3 regions of the Exiguobacterium sp. s191 genome follow, and region 1 is predicted to be linked to each of the others. Evidence: riboswitches for the same ligand, from Rfam matches in the RefSeq annotation. Region 1 holds a riboswitch; each other region holds the start of a gene.
The links. A riboswitch is a leader RNA that binds a small molecule or an ion and turns the genes downstream of it on or off. The one in region 1 is predicted to bind thiamine pyrophosphate.
Positions count from the first base shown of each region.

Region 2: it holds a riboswitch for thiamine pyrophosphate, as region 1 does, so the genes downstream of both, thiT (energy-coupled thiamine transporter ThiT) here and thiD (bifunctional hydroxymethylpyrimidine kinase/phosphomethylpyrimidine kinase) in region 1, are expected to answer to the same signal.
Region 3: it holds a riboswitch for thiamine pyrophosphate, as region 1 does, so the genes downstream of both, KNQ09_RS02665 (thiamine phosphate synthase) here and thiD (bifunctional hydroxymethylpyrimidine kinase/phosphomethylpyrimidine kinase) in region 1, are expected to answer to the same signal.

Region 1 covers NZ_JACSNC010000004.1:116,653-124,676, forward strand. The annotation lists gene KNQ09_RS15180 (CHASE3 domain-containing protein) at 1-638, shown strand, start outside; gene KNQ09_RS15185 (ArsR/SmtB family transcription factor) at 684-1,052, opposite strand; gene KNQ09_RS17490 (hypothetical protein) at 1,108-1,356, opposite strand; gene thiE (thiamine phosphate synthase) at 1,563-2,201, opposite strand; gene thiM (hydroxyethylthiazole kinase) at 2,191-2,958, opposite strand; gene thiD (bifunctional hydroxymethylpyrimidine kinase/phosphomethylpyrimidine kinase) at 2,939-3,742, opposite strand; TPP riboswitch at 3,859-3,969, opposite strand; gene KNQ09_RS15210 (murein hydrolase activator EnvC family protein) at 4,033-5,310, opposite strand; gene KNQ09_RS15215 (murein hydrolase activator EnvC family protein) at 5,513-6,958, opposite strand; gene mce (methylmalonyl-CoA epimerase) at 7,222-7,632, shown strand; gene KNQ09_RS15225 (type 1 glutamine amidotransferase domain-containing protein) at 7,680-8,024, opposite strand, start outside.
Region 2 covers NZ_JACSNC010000001.1:1,338,177-1,346,200, reverse strand. The annotation lists gene rsmB (16S rRNA (cytosine(967)-C(5))-methyltransferase RsmB) at 1-291, shown strand, start outside; gene KNQ09_RS07290 (Stp1/IreP family PP2C-type Ser/Thr phosphatase) at 310-1,044, shown strand; gene pknB (Stk1 family PASTA domain-containing Ser/Thr kinase) at 1,047-2,981, shown strand; gene rsgA (ribosome small subunit-dependent GTPase A) at 3,007-3,912, shown strand; gene rpe (ribulose-phosphate 3-epimerase) at 3,915-4,571, shown strand; TPP riboswitch at 4,594-4,703, shown strand; gene thiT (energy-coupled thiamine transporter ThiT) at 4,764-5,324, shown strand; gene KNQ09_RS07265 (thiamine diphosphokinase) at 5,326-5,928, shown strand; gene KNQ09_RS07260 (amino acid permease) at 5,983-7,386, opposite strand; gene rpmB (50S ribosomal protein L28) at 7,527-7,715, opposite strand; gene KNQ09_RS07250 (Asp23/Gls24 family envelope stress response protein) at 7,999-8,024, shown strand, end outside.
Region 3 covers NZ_JACSNC010000001.1:521,236-529,259, reverse strand. The annotation lists gene KNQ09_RS02695 (hypothetical protein) at 187-555, shown strand; gene KNQ09_RS02690 (hypothetical protein) at 684-1,040, opposite strand; gene KNQ09_RS02685 (ThiF family adenylyltransferase) at 1,162-2,169, opposite strand; gene KNQ09_RS02680 (thiazole synthase) at 2,166-2,930, opposite strand; gene thiS (sulfur carrier protein ThiS) at 2,933-3,133, opposite strand; gene KNQ09_RS02670 (FAD-dependent oxidoreductase) at 3,130-4,074, opposite strand; gene KNQ09_RS02665 (thiamine phosphate synthase) at 4,071-4,664, opposite strand; TPP riboswitch at 4,747-4,849, opposite strand; gene nagZ (beta-N-acetylhexosaminidase) at 4,906-6,126, opposite strand; gene KNQ09_RS02655 (OsmC family protein) at 6,123-6,548, opposite strand; gene KNQ09_RS02650 (MFS transporter) at 6,739-7,923, shown strand.

The sequences.
Region 1 (8,024 bases):
TGCACTCTCTTTGGCGTCAGCGTATTCTGCTGATTTTCTTGATCAGCTTATTCGCCTCTATCCCGATCATCTATGCTTTATCCGGTTATCGGACGATTGCAACGATGACCGAGCAAATGAAGGATCATGATATACCGTTAATCAATCAGGTAGATCAGTTGGTCGAACACAATCGAGATCGTGCCAATGCGGTTCGTGGTCTCTTATTGTATGAAGATAATCGTTATATCGAACAATATTACTTTTCAACGTCTAAAATCCATGATTTGCGCAATAGTCTGAACCAATCGTCGACTACTCCAGGGACGATTAAGGATCTCCTTCGCCGCAACAATGTCTGGGAGTCTGAAATTGAACGTGTGTTTGTCGTCTATGAACGTCAAAGTCCAACAGCCGCAAAACGTCTTGCTAGACAATCGACTCAGACGACTCAAACGATTCTCGAAGACTTATCCCGTGTGAAAGATGATTTGTATAAAACGCTTCAAGCCAAATTACAACAATCAGATACTTTAATCGCTACATATAAATGGATGTGTCTTGGTCTCTCCATCCTGTCCTTTTTATTGATTAGTGCCACGGTCTTTTTCTTCCACCACTTCGCTCCAAAAGGATCAGAACAATCGTCTTTAGAATAAACGAAAAGCGCAGCTAAAGCTGCGCTTTTCGTTTATTCTAAAGACTCATTCAGGCATTGCTTTTCCCTCTTGTACATGTTCCATCGCCATATGTACAAGCGATGACACATGATGGTCATCCAAGGAATAATAGACGACTTTACCATCTTTTCGAAACTTGACGAGTCCTTGTTTCAACAAAGATCGAAGATGATGCGACGCTGTCGCAATCGAACAGTCGACAGAGGCCGAGACATCACAAACGCATAGTTCTTCTTCGATCGTCAGCGCATAAACGATTCGCAGTCGTGTCGCATCCGAAAGAATCTTAAATAGCTTTCCGATTTCAAGCGTCGGAATCGTATCAACGATATGTCCGATTTCAGACGCACGTTGTTCATCAATCGCAATCGTTTCACAACGGGGAATGTCCATGTCCGTCACCTCGTTTCTACTTATATTGCACCATGAGAAACGGGACATTGCAAGTTCAGCGCATTCGTCTGCGAATGAGCCAAAACACGAACCATCCTCCTACGTAATCTCCGATATCCCAGACAATTCGATTTTGATCGACAGCGCGTACGCCGATGTCAATGATTTTCGTGCTTTCTAATCGGTTCGTATAACGTTGACGAAGCCGAGTCGGAATCGGTAGACGAAGAAGTGCCCGGTAATAAATATCTAAATGAGTATGTCCCCAAATTTCCGTCGCAATCGAGCTCGTTTTAATATACAACGGACGTTTGTAGCGTCTTTCATACTTTTCTTTCAATAAAAGGGCCATCTCATAAGATATACGATTAGGATGTGGAAATAAGACTTTTCCTAGATGGTAGATCCCCTGATTATCGACTCGAATGATTTGTGGTTCTAACCGATATCGAATCCAATAGCCGCGAAAACGGATCGTCTGCCATTTCAATACAATCACCTCTGAACGGATTATACCCTGTTCTGAAGTGATTGATGCCATTCACGCACAGCATCTGTCATTTGCTGCGCAGCGAGTTGCCGATCTTCTTTAGCGAAAATTTCTGAGATGACGGCATACCCTTCTAGCGGGATGGGCAGAGAGGAGACATTCGTTGCTGTGATTCCACCAATACCGATTAGAGGTAATCGTACAGCTTCCCGAATCGCCTGAAGCATCGTATGCGACATGGAATCAGCGTCCGCTTTGGATGACGTCGCAAATAGAGACCCCACGCCTAAATAAGATGCTCCGTCTCGTTCTGCTTCAATCGCTTGTGCAACGGTTGCTACCGACACACCAATCACGGCATCTGGTAAAAGGCGACGTGCTGCGGTTAAAGGAATGTCTTCTTGTCCGATATGCAAACCAGCTCCGACGAGTAACGCGATATCAATCCGATCATTGATGATCAAAGGAATGTCGTGTCGATCCGTGAGTGCTTTCAACCGAACTGCCTGATCGAAGAATTCCTTTCCTTGCGCTGTTTTTTCCCGTAATTGCACGATCGTTGCACCACCTAAAATGGCTTCCTCAACGACCGTCTCGATCGCGACTCCAGGATGGTACCGACGATCCGTCACTGCATAGATGGAGTAATCAATTGACACGTTCTGTCACCTCCACCAGATCTTGCACCGTCATGAGGCTGATGGCATTGAACAACTCTCGTTTAAAATCACCAAGACCTTGCGCGGAGGCTGCTTGTTCTCCTGCTTTTCCCATGACGAATGTCCCGTGGACAGCCGCCTCAAATGTCGTATATCCTGCACCGAGGAAGCTCGCAATCAAGGAGGCCGTCATGCAGCCCGTACCCGTGATGTCTCCCAAACGTGGTGTTCCTACATGTAATTCCATTTCACGCGTTCCATCTGTGATGTAGTCGTTCGGACCTGTCACGACGAGGACAGATTGGTGTTTGCGAGCAAATGCACGAATGCTTTCTCGATCCATCATTGCATCTCCCGCAGCATCGACTCCCTTAGTTCGCCCATCTTCCCCAAGTAACGTCTTGATTTCAGAAGCATTTCCTTTAATGACCGTACACCCGAGATCAATGAGTTCTTTAGAAAAGGCAGTACGTAATGTCGTTGCCCCTGCTCCAACTGGATCAAGAACGATCGGGACATTCAAACGTCCCGCTTCACGTGCTGCGAGTCGTTGAGCTGCTTGCATGTCTGCATCGATCGTACCAATGTTTAAGACAAGAGCTTGCGCGAGTCTAACCATCTCTTCTACTTCACGAATGTCTTCCGCCATGACGGGTGATGCTCCAACAGCGAGTGTGACGTTCGCGCAGTCGTTGATCGTAACCGTGTTCGTCAGATGGTGAATGAGTGGTTTGTGTTCAAGAATGGTCGTAAACATGTGTATCCCTCCAAAGTGAGTGAAAATGATGTGTCGGTCCAATACCTTGTCCGAGAGCAAATCCATGACGAATTGCCTCCGTGACATAGTTTTTCGCCTGTCGTACACTATCTGTTAAATCTTCTCCAAGCGCCATCCGTGCTGCAATCGCTGCAGATAAGGTACAACCAGTTCCATGAGTATGTTGATTGTCTAACCGTTCCGATGTGAAACGATGTTCCACTTCCCCATCAAACAACAAATCCGTTGCAGCTCCTGAGAGATGTCCACCTTTTAGTAATACTGCCCCTGTCTGTGTAGCCAATTGATGCATCGCCAGTCGCATTTCCTCTAGATTGGTCACTGATCGTCCTGTTAACCGCTCCGCTTCCGGTAAATTCGGTGTAACGAGTGTCGCAAGCGGCAGAAGTTCTGAAATCAATGCTTGTTCAGCTTCCGTCCGCAATAGGGCATGACCACCTTTAGCGACCATGACGGGATCTAATATGATAGGAACTGTCTGTTTGCGGAGATGTGTAGCAATGACACGAATCGTCTGCGCATTCGAGACCATCCCGATTTTGATCGCATCGACACGAATGTCTGAAAAAATCGACGTTAACTGGGCATCTACGATTTCTGGGGATAACTCTTCCACCGCTTGAACACCCAACGTATTTTGCGCCGTGACGGCTGTCAGGACGCTCATTCCATAAACCCCTAAAGCCGAAAAGGTTTTTAAATCTGCTTGAATCCCAGCTCCACCACCGGAGTCGGATCCTGCAATCGTCAGTACATGTTTCATGTTCTTTTCACCTTCCCATCGAGCAATGTAAGGGAGTCGTGACCGACAAAAAAAAGCGTCGACCGCTGTAAAAAAGCAGTCGACGCTATACGAAAGCGTTATACACGCATTCCGGTATCCGTTCGGCTCAACTTTCCTACGCTGGTATTATCCAGTTCAGGTAATAGGGTCGAAAACAGATTGGTTTTCCTCTCAGCCGGATTCCTCCAGCTCCCCTAGTTGCTCAAGTATTCGTTTCGCCTTAACTGTAGCATAGAGAAGAAAAAAAAACGAGCCGAAGCCCGTTTTGATTACAGATATGCCAATGGATTGACTGCATTCAGAGGAGAAGAAGCACTGTATTGATAGCCTCCGACATGTAGTTCGAAATGTAAGTGTGGTCCTGTTGAATTCCCTGTACTACCAAGTGTCCCGACTTGTTGACCTTGAGAGACCGTTTGTCCTGCACGAACCGATAATGAACTCATATGTGCGTAGACAGTCGTGTACACTTGTCCATCGAGGAAGTGAGAAATCATGACATGATTGCCGTAAGGTCCACCACCTGATGCTGTAATGACCGTTCCAGCTGCTGCAGCGACGATTGGAGACCCGACCGAACCACTGAAATCAACACCGTTGTGGAACGTATAACCGTTCGCGCCGCTTGCTGGTCCGAATCCTTGCGACACTCCACCAGAAGATGGTCGAACGAATTTCCCTCCACTCGAAACAACGGGCGGGGCAACAGAATCAGTTGACTCCGAACTCTTACCTACTTGTTTTGCTGTTTGAGCATTCGCTTTAGCGGCTTTTTCGGCTACCGCTTTCTCCGCTGCTGCTTTTTCAGCCGCTGCTTTAGCGGCTGCCTTCGCTGCCGCAATTGCACGTTCTTGCGCTTCGAGAGTCGCTTGAAGTTCTTTTGCGTCTAACAGTTCTGTCGTGAACTTGGTCTTCCCTTTTCGTAATTTCTTCAGCGTGGCACTACGTTCTTTCATTTGAAGCTTTAACGCTTTCTTTTGTTCAAGCAATACTTTCTTTTCTTGCATTTGCTCCGCTTTTTTCTCAACGAGCGCTTGTTTTGCTTCTGCTAATTTTTGTTGCGTTGCGATGTAATCCGAAATCATTTTATCGTCTTGCTCAGCGATTTTTTTCCCCGCCATGACACGGCTGAATAAATCACCTAAATCCTTCGATCCAAAAATGACTTCTTCCCATTTAATCGAGTTTCCATCGTTCTCTTGGAAAACACGCAAACGATCACCGAGTAGTTCTTCCTGTTTCTGTAACATTTCTTCGTAACGGACGATGTCTGCCTTTAACTCATCGATTCGAACGTTCAACTGTTCGATTTGTTTATTTTTTTCAGAGACTTGGAAAATCTTTTCGTTGATTGCTGCGTCAATTTGATTGATTTGACGTTGCTCTTTTGAGATTTTAGCTTCTTGTTTTTTGATCGCTTTTTCAAGTTTACGTTGTTCAGCGGCATTTTCAGCCTTTTTTTCTTTAATGGTCGCTGCTGCGATCGGTTGCGTTCCTGTTATAAGTAATGCTCCTAAAACAATGGTAGAAATTAGTTTTTTTAGCATATATCGTTTTCCTCACTTATGTTTTTTCATATTTTATTATAGTATTCAAGTTTCTCTCATATCTGAAATAGATTATAGCACCGTAATCGTTTCAAAAAAATTTCATTTACATTTCAAATGAAAACGGTTTTTTGTAATATATGATTTGTTTTTTGAAAATGACAAAAAAAAGAACCGTTGCATATGCAACGATTCTTTACGATTAAAACATCGACATTGGATTGACTGAGTTAGCTGGACCTGTTGCACTGTAGCTGTATCCACCAACGTGAATTTCGAAGTGTAAGTGTGGACCTGTTGAGTTTCCTGTGCTACCACGTGTACCGATTTGTTGACCTTGGCTGACACGTTGACCTGCACTAGCGTTCAATGAACTCATATGTGCATAGACTGTCGTATAGGTCTTCCCGTTCAATTGGTGAGCGATCATGATGTGATTTCCGTAAGGTCCGCCACCTGATGCTGTAATGACTGTACCAGTTGCAGCTGCCACGATTGGCGTGCCAACTGGACCACCGAAGTCAATCCCGTTATGGAACGTATAACCGTTCTCTCCGCCTGCAGAACCATACCCTTGTGTCACAGCACCAGCAGTTGGATGAATGAAGAGTCCGCCTGATGATGGTGACGGTTTAGGTGTCGCAGGAGCTGACGGCGCTGGAGCAGGTGCAGCTGGTGCTGGTGTAGATGGTTTTGGTGCAGATTGTTTCGTCGAACCAGAAGGTTTTGCTGACTGCGCTGCCTTCTCTTGTGCTGCTTGCTGAGCTGCTGCTTCTTTAGCGGCTTGCTCTTCTGCTGCTTTTTGTGCTGCTGCTTGCGCTGCTTCAGCCTCTGCTCTTGCTTTCGCTTCACGTGCAGCCTGAGCTTGACGTTCTTTTTCGATTCGAGCTTCACGTTCACGCGCTGCTTTTTCAGCTGCAATCGCTTTTTCTTGCGCAATCAAAATTTGTTGGACTTCTTTTGCATCCATCAATTGTGTTTCGAACTTTTCTTTTTTCTTACGTAGTTCTTTTAAGCGTTTGTTCCGCTCTTTTAATTGTGATTCAAGATCCGCTTGTTGACGTTTTAATTCTTGTTTCTCAACGACCAACTGCGCTTTCTTTTCTTTTACTTCTTGTTGCGCATCCGCTAATTGCTTTTGAGTATTTTGATAATCCGTGATCATTTTATCATCTTGTTTTGAAATGGATTTCCCTGCCATGACACGGCTTACGAGGTCACCAACGTTTTTAGCGCCAAAGATGACTTCCTCCCATTTAATCGAGTTTCCATCATTCTCTTGCATGACACGAAGACGATCACCAAGTAATTTTTCTTGGCGTTTTAGTTTCGCTTTATATTTCTCGATTTCTTTTCCAAGTTCAACGATTTCACGTTCTGTTGCTTTGATTTGACGATCTTTTGTTTCGACAGCAAAGATTTTTTCGTTCAACGCTTCGTCTAGTCGATTGACTTCTTGTTGTGTTTTAGAGATTTTTTGACCTTCTTGATTAACAGAAGACTCTAAGTTTTTTTGCTTTTTAGCATTGTCTTGTTGCTGTTGTTCGTTTTTGGCTTTCTGTTCACTTAAATCGTCAGCTGCTGCAAAATGAGGTGCTGATGAAAGAACCAGTGCGGAAACGATGAGCGACGCGAACGTTTTTTTCATGTAGTATTCCCTCTTTTTCTGTAGTGTATGTTTTATGATTTATCGTAGAGTGTTTAAGTTAAATTTAAATTCTGTAATAGTTTTTCTTTTTTATAAGAACGTTTTTGATTATAGCATTCATTCCTCTTCCATAATATTTCAGTGATATTTCATTTTAAATAAATCTTCCCTCTTCTATGTAATAGAAACATTTGGAAGGTAACTCATCGTTGCAACTTTGGAGTGTTTTTGGGAAACTGAAGCGAACAGAAGGAGGATATCATATGAAATTAGACCACACTGGAATTGCCGTTCGCGACATGCAGGAAGCCATTTCATTTTATACAAACGTACTTGGAGGAACTTTAACAAAAGAGTACTCGAATCCTGCGCCTGGTGTCGCTTCCAATATTGCGGTCATCGAGTTCGATGATGCGCACATCGAGTTGTTAACGCCAACAAGTCCGGATAGTCCGATCGCTCGTTTTTTGAAACAACGTGGGAAAGGTGTCCACCACATTGCTTATCGTGTAGAGAATTTAGATCAAGCGATTGAAGAAGCAAAACAACAAGGCTTAACATTTTTAGAAGATACGTATCGAACGACGCCGTTCGGGCGACGACTGATTTATATGAATCCCCGGCATTCACACGGCGTCATTACAGAACTCTGTGATTATCCAGAAAATCTATAAAAAATCAGCACTGCGATAGCGCAGTGCTGATTTTTCGTTTCATGGTATTAGCCGAGTTTAGCTACGATTTCCCGATTGAACGCAGGAATGTCATCTGGTTGACGACTTGAGACGAAATTATCGTCGACGACGACTTCTTCATCTGCAAAGTCCACACCAGCATTTTCTAAATCGATTCGAATCGATTTATAACCTGTCATTTTTCTTCCTTTGACGATTTTTGCATTAATCATCAATTGTGGTCCATGGCAGATCGAGAAAATCGGTTTTTTCGACATATCGAATTCTTCAACGAATGAGACGAAACGCTCGTCTTCCCGTAATAGATCCGGTGAAAATCCGCCTGGAATCAGGAGAGCATCGTAGTCTGCTGCTGAAGTCTCATCAATCGA
Region 2 (8,024 bases), on a different contig from region 1:
CAACTCGAGCAACTCCCGAAAATTCAACGAGATATTCTGACATCTGTCTTACCACTCGTTAAAAAGGGTGGAACCTTTGTCTATTCGACTTGTACGATTGATCCGACCGAGAACGAGGAGCAGACAGCGTTCATTCTCGATCAAGGGTTCGATTTTGACACATCCTTCGCGGCACGAATGCCAGAATCCGTGCGACATCTGATCGGGGATCGAGCAGAACTCAAGTTGTTACCGACGACAGTCGGAACGGATGGCTTCTATATTGCCGCGTTTAAAAAACGAGAAGATTGACACGAACGGAGGACTGTCATGGAGCTAGCTCACCTTTCGACTACTGGGAAAGTCAGGACTAAAAATGAGGATACGGTATTACTCGTCGGGAACGCCGAACGTGGTCTTGCCGTCGTTGCGGACGGTATGGGAGGTCATGCTGCTGGCGATATCGCAAGTGCGATCGTTAGCGAGGTATTTGAAGCATCCTTTTCACTCATGCCAAATCGTCCGATGGAATTGTCTGAATGGATAGAACAACGTGTAGCCGAGGCAAATGCCCGGATTCTTCAGTTTTCAAAAGACGAGCAACTTGCAATCGTCGGAACGACCATTGCCTGCGTATGCTGGGTCGAAGATTTGCTCGTCATCGGTCATGTTGGAGATAGTAGGGTCTATGCCCTTGAAGGTACGGCGTTAAAACAATTGACGGATGATCATTCTTACGTCAACATGTTACGACAAATGGGGGAACTTTCGGATGAGGAAGTCGAAAATCATCCACGTAAGAATGTCATCACACGGTCGGTCGGCTCGAACGAAACAGTCGAAGTCGACATTCAAGTCAGAGATGCTCCAGACTATGACCTCGTCCTCGTCTGTAGTGACGGATTGACCGATGAAGTGCCAGATGATGTCATCGAACAGATCATCTTACAGGATGAGCCGCTTGATGAGATCGTTGGACGATTGGTGAAAGAAGCGAATGCTCGAGGAGGCGCGGATAATATTACGATTGCCGCCATCCGGTTCAAAGAAAGAAAGAGGGTCTGAATATGCGATACGGAGATCGATTAAATGACCGCTACCGCATAGAACGGCTAGTTGGAAGTGGCGGGATGGCGAATGTCTATCAAGCCTATGATGAGATTTTAAAGCGTCATGTTGCCATTAAGATTTTACGGACTGAATTTTCGCATGACGAACAGTTCATTCGTCGATTCGAACGTGAAGCGCATGCTGCTACCAGCTTGAATCATCCAAACATCGTTGCCGTCTATGATGTAGGCGAAGAAGATGCCATCTATTACATCGTCATGGAGTATATCGATGGTATGACATTAAAAACATTTTGTGAAAATCAAGCATTACCTGTGCCGCAGGCCGTCGATATCATCGCTCAAATTTGTGATGCGATCGATCACGCCCATGCACACCGGATCATCCATCGCGATATCAAACCGCAAAACATGTTGATTCGAGAAGATGGTACCGTCAAAGTAACGGATTTCGGAATCGCTGTGGCAATGTCGAATGCGACGCTGACGCATACGATGTCAGTCCTTGGATCCGTCCATTACTTTTCACCAGAACAAGCAAAAGGTAAATTTGCGGATGAGAAGTCGGATATCTATTCGCTTGGTGCTGTATTATACGAACTTGTTACAGGACAAGTCCCGTTCGAAGGTGATTCACCGGTTGCGATTGCTTTAAAGCATCTGCAAGATACACCGCGTCGCCCATCCGTCTTGAATCCGAAAGTGCCACAAGCGCTTGAGAACTGTATCATGCAGGCGCTCGCAAAAGCACCGCATGACCGCCAACAGTCCGTCGCAGCCTTTAAGACAGATATGGTGACGGCGTTGTCTGACGAACGAGCAAGTGAAGGCATCCGTGGTGCAGAAGAGGATGAGATGGAAAAGACGATGGTCTTATCGCCTGTACAAGTGCCAGAAGAATCAAAAGCGGAACCAGAATCACCCGCTGTCACGACCGTTCAACCGAAAACACCGGAAAAGAAAAAGAAAAAACGCTGGTGGATCGTCCTCTTATTGCTCATATTGCTAGGTGGTGCAGCTACGACGTTTGCGATGTGGCCAGATCCAACGGTCACCGTACCATCTGTCGTCAAGTCGGATGGAGACGAAGCGGAAACGAAGCTTGAGAAACTTGGATTCGTTGTTGAGACGACAGAACGAAATAGCGATACAGTCGAGGAAGGCGATGTCATCAGTCAGACACCGCGTGAAAACGCACAAGTCAAGAAGGGTTCGACAGTCAACTTGGTCGTCTCTACAGGTAGTGCTCCGGTCGAAGTACCGGATGTGACAGATGACGCTGAAAAAGAGGCGATCGCCACATTAAAAGAGGCTGGATTCGCAAAAGTCGAAGTCGAACGTGAAAAGTCGGATGAAATCGCGCGAGGTAATGTTATCCGACAATCGATCTCTGCTGGAACGGAAGTGATCGCAAAAGAACAGACGATTACGATCACTGTCTCAGAAGGAACTTCGTCCTTTGAATTGAAAGATTTGACGAACTTATCGAGTGATGAAGCAAAAGCGTATCTCGATGAAATGGGTCTCGACGGCACGTTTGAACAAGAATTTTCAAGTGACGTGAAGCTCGATCAAGTCATCCGTCAATTCCCGCAAGCAGGAGCACAAGTCGAACCGAACGACTCCGTGACTGTGTTCATCTCAAAAGGTGAGGAAGAAAAAACGGTGACGGCAACGTTCCCTGAAAAGGTCGTCTATGATGCGGTCAGCGAGAACGAGGACGAGGAACCACCGAAACAAGTCATCCGGATTGAGACGGAAGACGCGAAAGGGAAGCGGACCGTCATCGAGGAATCGATTGATCAAGATGAGACATTCGACGTGCCGGTGACAATCGATCCGGGAGAAGAAGGAAAAATTACGATCTATAAAGACGATACGGTATATCGTTCAAAAACCATCACGTACAATCAAGCAAAAGACGCACAATGAATGTGATGAAAAAGGAGTGCATAGGATGACGGAACAACGCATCGAAGAGAATCGAGAAGGAACGATCATACGCCTGCAGGGTGGCTTTTATGATGTCATGACACCAGAAGGAGAGGTCCGTTCACGGGCAAGAGGGAATTTCCGAAAACGCGGCATCAGTCCAGTTGTCGGAGACGAGGTCGTTCTTCATATCGAAAGTGAGACGGGATATATTCTCGAAGTGAAGGAGCGGGACAACTTTTTAGTACGCCCTCCAGTCGCGAATATCGACCAGGCATTGCTCGTCGTCTCGGCGGCAGAACCTGATTTTTCAGCGCACTTGCTCGACCGATTTCTCGTTTTGATCGAAGCGAAGGAAATTCAACCCGTCATCCTGTTGACGAAGATGGATTTGCTGGACGATGTTAAAGGACCGGCTGTCCGAGAGGCGATTGCCGCTTACCGGAAGATTGGGTATACGGTCATCGAGACATCAAGTGAGACGTTGGCAGGTGTTGAGCAAGTCCGTCCGTTACTTGCTGGAAAAACGAGCGTTCTCGCCGGACAATCCGGTGTCGGGAAAAGTTCATTGCTCAATGCACTGGAACCCTCTCTTGATTTAGAAACAAGTGCGATCTCGAAATCACTCGGACGAGGACGTCATACGACGCGCCACGTCACATTGATGCCGCTTGCCGAAGGATTGATTGCCGATACGCCAGGTTTCTCGAACCTCGATTTTCCGTATGATATGGAAATCGAGGATGTACGGTGGAGTTTCCCTGAATTCGTGGCTGTACAAGATGATTGCAAATACCGAGGTTGCTTGCATTTGAATGAACCCGGTTGTGCCGTCAAGGAAGCCGTCGAAGCCCAAGAAATCATGTCCTCTCGTTATGAGAACTATGGTATGTTTATAGACGAAATCAAGAATCGAGCCCGGAGGTATTGAAGATGATTAAAATTGCACCATCTATCTTATCAGCAGATTTTGCGAATCTCGAACGCGATGTTAAAGCAGTCGAAGCAGCAGGCGCGGACTATATCCATTTTGATGTCATGGACGGTCAGTTCGTACCGAACATCTCATTTGGATTACCTGTGCTTAGCAGCTTACGTCAAAAGACGGATATGATTCTCGATGTCCATTTGATGATCGACCAGCCAGAACGTTTCGTCGAGGATTTCGTCAAAGCAGGGGCGGACATCGTGACGTTCCACGTCGAAGCGACGAATCATGTCCATCGTGTCTTGCAACAAATCAAAGCAGCGGGCGCAAAGGCAGGAGTCGTCTTGAATCCCCATACGCCATTATCAACGATTGAACACGTCCTTGAGGATGTCGATATGGTTTTATTGATGACGGTCAATCCGGGCTTCGGTGGACAAGCCTTCATCGAGCGTGTCATGCCGAAACTCGCAGCACTTGCGCAAATGAAAGCAGAGCGTGGTCTGACATTTGAAATCGAGATTGACGGTGGCGTCAATCCGGAAACGGCAAAGCTTTGCATCGATAACGGTGCGAACGTTCTCGTCGCAGGATCAGCAATCTACAATGCACCAGATTATGCGGAAGCGATCACTAGCATTCGTCAAGGGGCTGCCGTATAATAAGAACGAGAAAACGAAATATGATGACCGCAAGGGGTGTCGCTTGAAAAGCGGCTGAGAGGAGTCTTTTAGACTTTAACCCTTCGAACCTGTTCCGTTCAAACGGACGTAGGGATGTGGCGCACGCAGGCAGTACGGCGTTCGTCGTACTGCCTTTTTGCGTCCTCTCGTACAATGAAGGAGGAAAATAGCATGAAACGGTTACAAATGATGATGGAAATTGCCATCTTCGCCAGTCTCGGAGTCGTCTTTGATTTACTGATTCCATTCAAAATGCCACAAGGAGGCTCAATCAGCTTAGCGATGTTACCGATCTTCGTCATGGCATTTCGCCACGGTGTCGTCGGAGGGGTCGTCACGGGAGCGCTTGTCGGTACGATTCAATTGATGTTCGCTCCACAAGTCTTGACGATCGTTCAACCGATGCTTGACTATACGATTGCGTATGGTGTCGTCGGATTAAGTGGTCTGTTCGCGCGTCAAGTCAGACTAGCCGCGCGCAATGGACAAAAGAAAAGCTTGATGGCGTTCGTTCTCCTGGCGACGTTATTAGGCGCAGGACTCCGTTATATATGTCATGTCATCAGTGGAATCGTCTTTTTTGCCGAGTATGCCGAAGGTCCAGTCGTACCGTATTCATTGATTTATAACGCGACATACATGGTACCGTCTTACGTTCTTTGTGGTGTCGTTGCGGGTCTTTTATTCACGACTGCGCCACGCTTACTCCGTTATTCGGCACGAGGCGTCTGAGATGCGGGCGATTCTCGTCTGTGCCGGTCCGCGAGAAGAAGCGCCGGATTTACGGACGTTTTGTCAGCCAGGTGACTTTATCGTCGGTGTCGACGGTGGTGTTCAGACGATTGAATCGTTTGGGCTGACATGCGACCTGACGATTGGTGATTTTGATTCTCTTGGTTATGTACCAGAAGGGGCAATCGTTCATCCGGCCGAGAAAGATGAAACGGATCTCGAACTGGCACTTCGTACAGTCTCAGAGAAGAAACAGTTTGAGGATACCTTCATTATCGGGGCGACAGGTGGGCGGCTCGACATGACCGTCCAAAATGTATATCTATTGAAGCGATACCCAGAGGCACGACTCGTGACGAAACGAGAAGAGGTACGATACTTGGCTGAGGGAACGTATGCAGTCGAAGCAGGGAGCTATCATTATCTTTCGTTCATTCCACTCGTACCATCGACTTTAAGCTTATCCGGAGTCAAATATCCACTTGATGCACATCCAGTACCGGTCGGAGGTTCCTTGACCGTCAGTAATGAATGGTGTGCGTCAGAAGCGAAGGTAGAGCTCCATCAAGGAGAACTATTGATGATGCGGACGCTTAAGGAATAGCACAATCATAGGAAAGAGGCCGTGGATGACTCCGCGGCCTCTTTTTAGATGAAATTATTCTTCGAGTTGAGAAGGGGCGACACGGATGTCGCTTTGAGCGGATAGATGTTTTCCTTTGACGAAGAGATGATAACTTCCCCACATGACAAGGAAGAAAGGAACACCGATGTATAGTGCGATTCGTTGATCCGCTTGAAACGCAAGACTGACGAGGACGACGACGTTAAGTGTCAACGAAATCAGTGGTAACACCGGATAGAGTGGTGTCTTGAATTTCAGTTCGGATACATCGTGTCCGTTTCGGACGAACTGACGACGAAATGCAAGCTGCGAAGCAGAGATTGAAATCCAGCCGACTTGAGCCCCGAGTCCGGCTAAGGACAAGAGCCAAATGAAGACGGTATCTTCTGCGAAAAATGCGGTCAGAAGCGATAACATCGCGAACATCATCGTAAAGAGCAACGCCCGCATCGGCACACCACGTGCATTGACGTAAGATAATTTCTTTGAAATCATCCCTTCTTGCGCCATTGCCCATAACATCCGAGTCGCCGCATATAATCCGGAGTTTCCGACGGACAACAACGCTGTCAAGACGACGATGTTCATCAAATCAGCAGCGTACGGAATACCGATCGCATCAAAGACCATGATGAACGGACTGCTGACTCCGCCAGCTGTTTCATAAGGAATTAATGCACCAACGATCGTAATCGATAAGACGAAGAAGATGAACGTCCGCCAGACTGTATTGCGGATGGCTTTTGGAATCGATTTTTCGGGCGTGTCGGACTCCCCAGCCGCAACACCGATCAATTCCGTTCCTTGGAAGGCGAAGTTGACGGCAATCATCGTCGTCAAGACACCGAGAATCCCGTTTGGAAACCAACCGCTTGCCGTAAAGTTCGCAAATAACGATGTCGGACGATCTGCTTCCATCGGTAACCAGCCGAACCAAGCAGCGCCACCTAGAATGATGAAGAACAGGATCGCGAGGACCTTCAAACTCGAGAACCAGAATTCAGCTTCACCGAATGCTTTGGCGGAGACGGCATTCAGACCGAACAGCAAGACCGTAAAGACGGTACACCAGACGACAACGGGTACGTTCGGAAACCAGCGGTCCATCAAACTGCCGGCAGCTGTAATTTCGAGTGCCACCGTCACGGCCCAGCCGAGCCAATAAATCCAACCGACGGCAAAGCCGACCCCTGGTCCGATGAATCGGGTCGTATAGGTCTGAAATGACCCCGAGACCGGCAGATAGACCGCTAATTCTCCTAGACATAACATCGTCAGATACATGATGGTCCCACCCACGATGTAACTGAGGACCGCCCCGAGAGGTCCTGCTTGTGAAATCGTTAATCCTGACCCTAAAAATAAGCCTGTTCCGATGATTCCGCCGAGTGAAATCATGAACAGGTGTCGACTCGTCATCTCTCGTTTGAGTTGCATGATGACTTCCCCCAATTCTGACAAAATAAAGTACGTTCCTATTGTAAGCGTTCTCAATAAAAGCGACAATTAGTTTATGAGAAAAATAAATGAGGGCATAAAAAAACCGGAAGGGAAGATTCCCATCCGGTGGTTGCGCCTTATACGCGTTCGACTTTACCTGATTTAAGAGCTCGAGCTGAAACCCAAACCTTTTTCGGCTTACCGTCGACGAGGATACGTACTTTTTGTACGTTGACTCCCCAAGTACGTTTTGTTTTGTTCAATGCGTGTGAACGGTTGTTACCCGACTTTGGCGATTTCCCAGTAACGTAGCATTTACGTGCCATGCGTTCCGCCTCCTTTTATGTTGTTTTGCGTTCGTCCTAATAGACACTTTGCTATCTTAGCATGGTGTCAGGGCGGTTGCAACATAAAAAAAGTAGCTGACAAGAAAAAAACTTGACAGACAACCTCGAAATTTAAAATAATGGATGAGGATGATGGTAAAAGTTCATTTGACCGCTACTATTTTTCACTTATTCATTGTATAGTCAGTACGGCGACTTTTCAATAGTAGGTCCTTATAGTAGAATTATGAGAAGAATACAATATTCAAAGGGGGCTACTCAGGTGGCGATCGAGATGAAAACGACCTA
Region 3 (8,024 bases), on a different contig from region 1:
ATATTACATCGCTATTTATAATTATAGAAATGAGTTAATCAATAGTATTTACTTTACCATTTTATTTTTTTGTGAATCAATAATATGGCTAATATAGAAAATTTTATTAGTTTTTGAGGTCTGCATACTTTAAAAAACTGTTAAAATACAATATATACTTCTCATTTGAAAGCCAGGAGGGAAAACATGAAAAGACTTATACTGTTAGCTCTGTTATGTACTTTGTTATCAGCGTGTAGCATCAATGAGTCTAAGCTCAGTTTTAGTGAGTTAAAGATTGTACCAAACGAAATACAAACGAAGATCAATCCCGCCAATACCTTGCAATTGATCAATACGAAAGACAAAGTCGCTTATGTTGTTTATCAGTCAAAGAAAACAGTTGCTACTGATCTTGAGGAACAAGGAGATAAGCTAAAGATTAAATTGAATGAATCTAAAACTCATAAGAAAACGAAGCAGCATGTCTACAAGTTAACATTAGATCCTGAACATAAAATCATCGATGTTTACGTGAACGGTAAATCTACCGCATTTGATAACGTAACTAACTGATAAATCTAGATATAACAAGTAGAAACAACATACATACTAAAACCCCTCATTTCTTTTGTGAAACGAAAGGGTAACACAAAAAGCAGAAGGCGAATGCCTCCTGCTTTTTCACTCTTACGACGAACGTATTATTTCGTCCGTTGTTTTCTAAAGCGTTGAACGGAACGAATCACAGAAACCGATCCGCCGATGATCGCACCGACGCCGACGACGATGCCTGTTTTAAATTTTTTGCCCGATTGTTCTGATTTATGCGTTGCTTGATTGTGTTCAAAAAGTTGTTGGAGGGGCGACGACGTCTCGACTTCGAGAATTTTCGATGCATCCTGATGCACGTCTTCTCTACGTTCGACACTACAAGGTGACAGATAGAATGGGTTCAAGTTCGTCCGGTACCGATCCGGATTCCAGTTGGGTTGCTGAACAACTGCTTGGGCGTCTTCCGTCTGTGCCTGATCCTTGATTGGATCGAATTCTTGTTTCATCTGAATCACTCCTCTTCACGTTCAAAACCTGTAGACCGATTTATGTCTGAAGTCTTATTTACCTGTTTTTCAAACATTTAAAACATATATATTTAAAATTAGTTTTACTGTTTTGTGAACGTTACCCGAAATAGGCATGATAGAGCCGTTTCGCTTTGACGAGATCCGCCTCGCCATGAATCAGAACGCGTCCATCTCGGAAAGCGACCATCCGATGTTCGTCCGTCGTAAACGCCAGCAAATATGGATTATGGGCGGAAATCGCAGCGACCGGCTGGAGACGTTGTTTCAACTGTTCCAGATCCCGCTGTCCGTCTCCGCGGATTTGAATGGCATCCCGACCGCAGAGTGCCGTGAAACGAACCGTTTGATCCGATAAGTAAGGATAGGACGGATCGATGCCGCACGACGGGCACTCCGTTTGCTTCAGTGACTGAACGTTAATTTGTTGAAACGTATTCGACCAGACATCAAACGCAAGCAAGCGCGTCCGCATGGCGTCCGTCTTTCCGCTCAACCACTTCAACGCTTCCGTCACCTGTAAGGAAGCGACCATCTGTACAGCTGGTCCGATGATTCCCGCTGTATCACACGTCTCCTGATCCCGCGGTAATTGATCGAGCAGACAATGCAGACACGGCGTCTCCCCGGGACGGACGGTAAACGTGATCCCATAACTGCCGACGCAGCCACCATAAATCCACGGAATCGAACGCATCAACGCCATGTCGTTCATCAGCAAGCGAATATCGAAATTGTCCGTCGCGTCGATGATCAGATCGATATCATCGAGAAGCCATGTCAGCGCTGCCCGGTCGACGTCTAATACATGCGCTTCAATCGTCACCGTCGAATTAATCGCTTCAAGCCGTGCTTTTGCGGCAATCGCTTTTGGTACGATGTGACGCGCATCTTCCTCGGTATAAAGCTGTTGTCGTTGTAGATTACTCCACTCGACATAGTCGCGGTCGACGATTCGGACGACGCCGACACCGGCGCGGACGAGTTGTTCTGCCGACGCCGTTCCGAGCGCTCCCATGCCGATGATCAGCACCTTCGCTGTTGCCAAGCGTGCTTGTCCCGCTTCCCCGATCGGTTGAAATCGAGTTTGCCGTGAGTAACGGTTCATCGAATCAATCCACTTGTCGGACTACTCGCGACCGCATACTGTTTCTTCTCGATTCGTCCCGCTTCGTATCCGAGACGCCCCGCTTCGACAGCTAGTCTCATTGCGCGCGCCATCTTGACTGGATCTTGAGCATGGGCAACGGCGGAGTTCAATAAGACACCGTCCGCACCGAGTTCCATCGCATAGGCGACGTCGGTCGGTGAACCGATTCCGGCGTCGACGATGACTGGGACCGTCGTCTGCTCGATGATGAATTGCAGGTGAAGTGGGTTGAGGATACCTTGCCCGGAACCAATCGGTGATGCTGCCGGCATGATGGCGTGACAACCAAGTTCTTCGAGTCGTCGTGCAAGGACGACATCGTCCGACGTATACGGTAAGACGATGAAGCCTTCTTTAAGTAATTCTTCAGAAGCCCGTAACGTCTCAATCGGGTCAGGTAATAACGTCTTATCGCAACCGATCACTTCGACCTTAACCATGTCGCACATACCGGATGCTCGCGCAAGCTTCGCCAACCGAACGGCTTCTTCTGCTGTCTTCGCTCCGGCCGTGTTCGGTAGTAGATCGTACTTCGTTAAATCAAGCGACTCGAGGAAATTCGCTTGTTGTTTATCAAAAATATCGAGCCGGCGGACGGCAAACGTCAAGATTTGTGAGGCGGACGCATCGATTGCTTCCTGCTGTACCGTAGCATCCGTATATTTCCCCGTTCCGAGTAATAACCGTGATTCAAATGTCTTTTCTCCAATTTTCAGCATGTTTATCCTCCTCCTACGAAATGAACGATTTCAAATGTGTCGTTGTCCCGAACGACCGTCTGATCGTACGCCGTGCGATCGATGATTTGTCGATTCTGTTCGACGATGACGAGCTTTTCCCCTAAGCCGAGTTGCGTTAGCATGTCCTCGATCGTTTCAATCTGATCGATCGTGTGGTCATTGCCGTTAATCGTAATGTTCATCGGACTTCCTCCTTCTGAATCAACCGTAATGTATTTACCAAGACTTCCGCTGTCGCCGGTGCGAGTAATATGCCATGCCGATGATGCCCCGTCGCTAGGAAGATCCGACGGGATGAATCGGCGACTCCGATATATGGCAAGCCGGACGCCGTTTGTGGTCGTACACCGGACCAGACTTCTTCGATGACCGCGTCACGAATCGGTGGATACAGTCGTTCTGCTGCTTGAAGCAATGACGTGACCCCTGCGACACTGACACCGACCGTCTCGTCGTGCGGCAGTTCGGTCGCACCGATCAAAATCCGACCGTCTGCTTTTGGCACAAGGTAGACAGCGTCGTCAAACAGGATCGAGCGTAACGGCTGACCCGCGAGACGGACGGCGAGACATTCCCCTTTGACCCCATATGTCGCGATCGAAATGCCGGCTGTATCGAGCAAAGCTTGCGAACCCCGTCCGGCAGCGACCGTCACTGTTTGTCCGGTCCAGATTCCCGCATTCGATTCGATCCTAATGAAGTCATCGTTCTCTTCGATGCGTGTGACTTCCACCTGTTCTTCAATCGATATGCCACGTGCGTGTAAGGCATACATCAATGCAGTCGTCAGTCGTCGTGGATCGATTTGACCGACAGCTGGAAACAGATGCTCGCGCCCTTTACGCTTTAACAAAAACGGTTGTTCCCGGTATCCACAATCGATGCCTGTTTCTCGCTCAAGACGACGTGCAAGCAACGGATACAGACGACGACTTCGCGCGGAAAGTGCATGCAATTCCTCTCTGAGCTCGATGTCCGTCGCAAGCATCCCGGCAGCCGCGCGACTCGTTCCTTGTCCACCTGCTCCGCGTTCTAAGACGACGACGGATTCATTCTGACAGGCGAGACCGTAAGCAAGCGTCAAACCGATGACTCCACCGCCGATGATGATGTGATTCGTCATACCCGTACCCCCTGATAATGCTTGACGGCGGCGAGCGGATCCGAATGACCGAGAATACCCGATAAGACGGCGATTCCGGTTACACCGGTCGCTACGATTTCAGGCATGCGTTCTGGTGTAATCCCGCCAATTGCAATGACTGGTTTCGTCGTGAAGGTGACGACTTGCTTCAAGGCGTCAATCCCTCGTGGTGGCACGTCCGGCTTCGACGCTGTCGGATAAATATGACCGTACAGCAGGCGATCGGCTCCTTCCGCTTCTGCTGCCAGTGCCTCTGCTAGCGAATGGACTGATTTCCCGATGACGAGATTCGGAAAATGACGTCGCACATCGCGGACACGCAAGGAACGGCGCGTCAGCTGCACACCGATGCCTGCGACATGGGCGACGTCGACCCGATCATGAACCGTTAACTGTTCAGGCGAATAACCATGTGTAAGGAGCGCCTCAATTAGATCAAGTAATTCTGCCGCCGATAAGTTCGGTTCTCGTAGATGCAGCTGATCCGTATAGGGTTGAAGCGATTGAAAGGTCTTTATTTCGTCAAGCGGATTAATGGATCCCGTCGAAATCAGATGTAAACGCATCATGTTCTTCCTTTCCATACGAAAAAGGACCACTCCCGATGTTGAAGGGAGTGGTCCGAAAATGCGCTGAAGCGCTAAGGATATCTAGGATTTCGAGCCACTTCCCTCCGCTAGTACGAACTAGATCAGGTTCAAAGGGTCCGGATACTTCCGTCTCAGTCTGCTGGGAGACTCCCCTAGTGTCTTTTCGTGTTTAATTGGCTTGCCCCATTAGTCTAGCATGAGTCGCTTTGCTTCGCTAGTCCTAGTTGAGCGCTTCCACTTGCTGAATCAGTTCCGATTTCGTTGGTCGCTGTTGCTCTCGGCTGTCGGCATACGTCTGCTTCAGCTTCAGGATGCGCATTACTTTGGCATCGAGCATCTCCGGCGTCAGCGTTTTTTCTTTGACGGCTTGCATCACTTCAGCATGGACCTTTGTGTAAGCACCTGCCTCTGAAAACATCGCCATATCAGCTCCATTGACGAGCGACTGACGTGCCGCTTCTGCGAGACCATATTGTTTCGTGATCGCCCCCATGACGAGATCATCCGTGATGATGACACCGTTGAATCCGAGTTGTTGACGCAAGAGGTCAGTCAAGATCGGCTTTGAGAGCGAGGACGGATTCATATCGTCATACGCGGGATAGAGAATATGGGCGACCATCACCATCTCGGCGCCCTCTTGAATCGCTTCTTGGAACGGTAACAGCTCCGTCCGCTTCAATTCTTCCTTTGATGCCTTCACTTTCGGTAGCCCGACATGGGAATCGACACTCGTATTGCCGTGACCGGGAAAATGTTTGACGACCGGAATCGTTCCCGTCTCCTGCATCCCGTGCATCAGGGCCGTACCAAGCGTCGCGACGGTATTCGGATCAGCACTTAACGCACGGTCGCCGATGATCGGATTGTTCGGATTACTGTTGACGTCAAGGACCGGCGCGAAGTCCATGTTGAAGCCATAAAAACGTGACAAATGTCCGAGCGTACGTCCGACGTCTTCCATTTTCACTTCATCTGCTCCTTGCGCCATACGTTGACTCGTCGGTAGACGTAATCGTTGATCTGGTACCCGGCTGACGCGTCCGCCTTCTTCATCAATCCCGACGAACGCATACGGTTTTTGGTTCGTCTCTTGAATCGCACGCGTGAACGTCAAGAGTTGCTCTTCCGACGTAATGTTTCCGCCGAGCAATAAGACCCCGCCAATCGCATGCGTCTGTAACAATTTCCGGTCAGCTGCTGAAAGTTCCGTGCCGGCGACTCCGATGTAGAGCAGTTGATCGATTTTTTCTGACGTCGACATCGTTTTAAGTTGCTGCTTTAATCGTGCTTGTTGTCGTTCCTCTTTCGTTGGCTCAGGTTTCGGTTTCTTTTCTTCTGTCGGTTGCTTCGTTTCCGATTGTGATGGTTTCGTTGGTTCCGTCGTCTCCTGCGCACACCCTGCAAGCAACAGACAACCGATCAGTACGGTTTTCTTCACAAAGGATCCTCGCTTCGCACACCATTGATCGAATAATAGACGGAAATCTCAGCGTTCAGGGATTGCGAGACCGAACAATATTTATCCTTTGATAACGAGATGGCGCGACGGACCTTATCTTCCGGGAGATCACCTTCGAGCCGGTAATGAATCGAGATCGACGTAAAACGCCGCGGATGGTCCTCTGCCCGTTCTCCTTCGATATCCATTTCGAAATGGGTGATCGTCAAGCGCATCTTCTCTAAAATCGAGACGATATCAATTCCAGTACAGCCGGCAACGGCATGTAGCAAGAGTTCAGTCGGTCGTGGCGCTTGGTTTTCACCACCGTTTTCGGGTGCTGCGTCCATCGCCAGATGATGCCCTGATTCCGTCTGTCCACTAAATCCCATCTGTTTGTTCCATGTCACTGTCGCTTGCATCGTTTCCACTCCTTTATAAGTAGTCTTCTTCTGTAGTATACGCAAAAAACAGCAAGCCTGGAAATTCACACGCTATTTCGAATAATGGTTCTTTTCCCGAAATCTCGCTTTGCGATACCCGACGAAATCGTTTCATGCTATCCTGTTACTCATAGTTTCGCGCGCAAGCGCTAGAATTGAGGAATCATCCATGTCACCTACTACTCGTTTAAGTCGACGCGATTGGCTCTTGATCGCCACGTTGTCGCTCCTGACGTTCGTTCTCGGAACAAGCGAATTCGTCATCGTCGGGATCCTCGCTGAAATCTCCTCAGCCCTTGATATCACGATCGCAACAGCAGGTACGCTCGTTTCAGCCTTTGCCATCTCCTTTGCAATCGGTACACCGATCGTCATGTCGCTGACCGGTCACCTGGAACGGCGTCGTCTGATCCTACGTCTCTTACTCGCCTGGGTCTTATTGAATCTTGCCAGTAGTTTTGCTCCAAGTTACGAAGTATTGCTCGCAACCCGCATTCTGACAGCCATCCTGACCGGTGTCTTGATCTCGCTCGCAATGGTCGTCGCAAGTGACGGTGTGCCTGTCGCGAAGCGCGGTGTCGCCGTCTCGTTCATTTTCGGTGGTTTCACACTTGCGAACGTTCTCGGTGTCCCGATCGGAACGTTCATCGGTCAACACGCTGGCTTCGAAGCTACGTTCTGGCTAACGACAGTCATGGGATTGATCGCGTTCCTCGCAGTATGGAAGATCGTTCCGGTCCAGCAATCGACGGGTTCTGGTTCAATTAAGGAACAGCTTGGATTGCTCGCCAACCCACGGATCCTGATCGCCTTCTTTATTCCGTCATTTGGATTCGGGGCAACCTACGTCGTCTACACGTACCTCGTACCAATTCTGCAAACAGAACTCGGGATTGCGAAAACGTGGATCAGTCCGATCTTGCTCGCTTACGGCGTCGTCTCGATCTTCAGTAACATCCTTGCCGGCAAGATTGCCAGCAAAAATCCGATGGGACGCTTACGGTTCGTCTTCGTCGTGCAAGCAGTCGTTCTTGCTGCGTTATACTTCACAACAGCATCCCTTCCGCTTGGTCTGTTCAACATCGCCTTGATGTCGTTGATGTCGATTTTACTAACGACTTCGACACAAATCTACTTGATCGACCTTGCTGAAAAGTTCAATCCGGAAGCAAAAGGACTCGCTGCTTCATTGATGCCGGTTGCGAGTAACGTCGGGATTGCTTTTGGTTCGGCACTCGGTGGCATCGTCTATGCGAACGGTCCGATGATGAACACGGCACTCGTCGGTGGACTGGTTGCGCTCGTTGCTGCTTTATTGACTACAATCAGTCATCGCCTCGATCAACGGTCATGAAACCGTTACCTTATCCTTTTTTGTAACAGGTCGATGACGGTTCGATGACGTTATGATGATAGTCCCCATCTCGCTGATGATTTTTCAGTATGATGGGGACT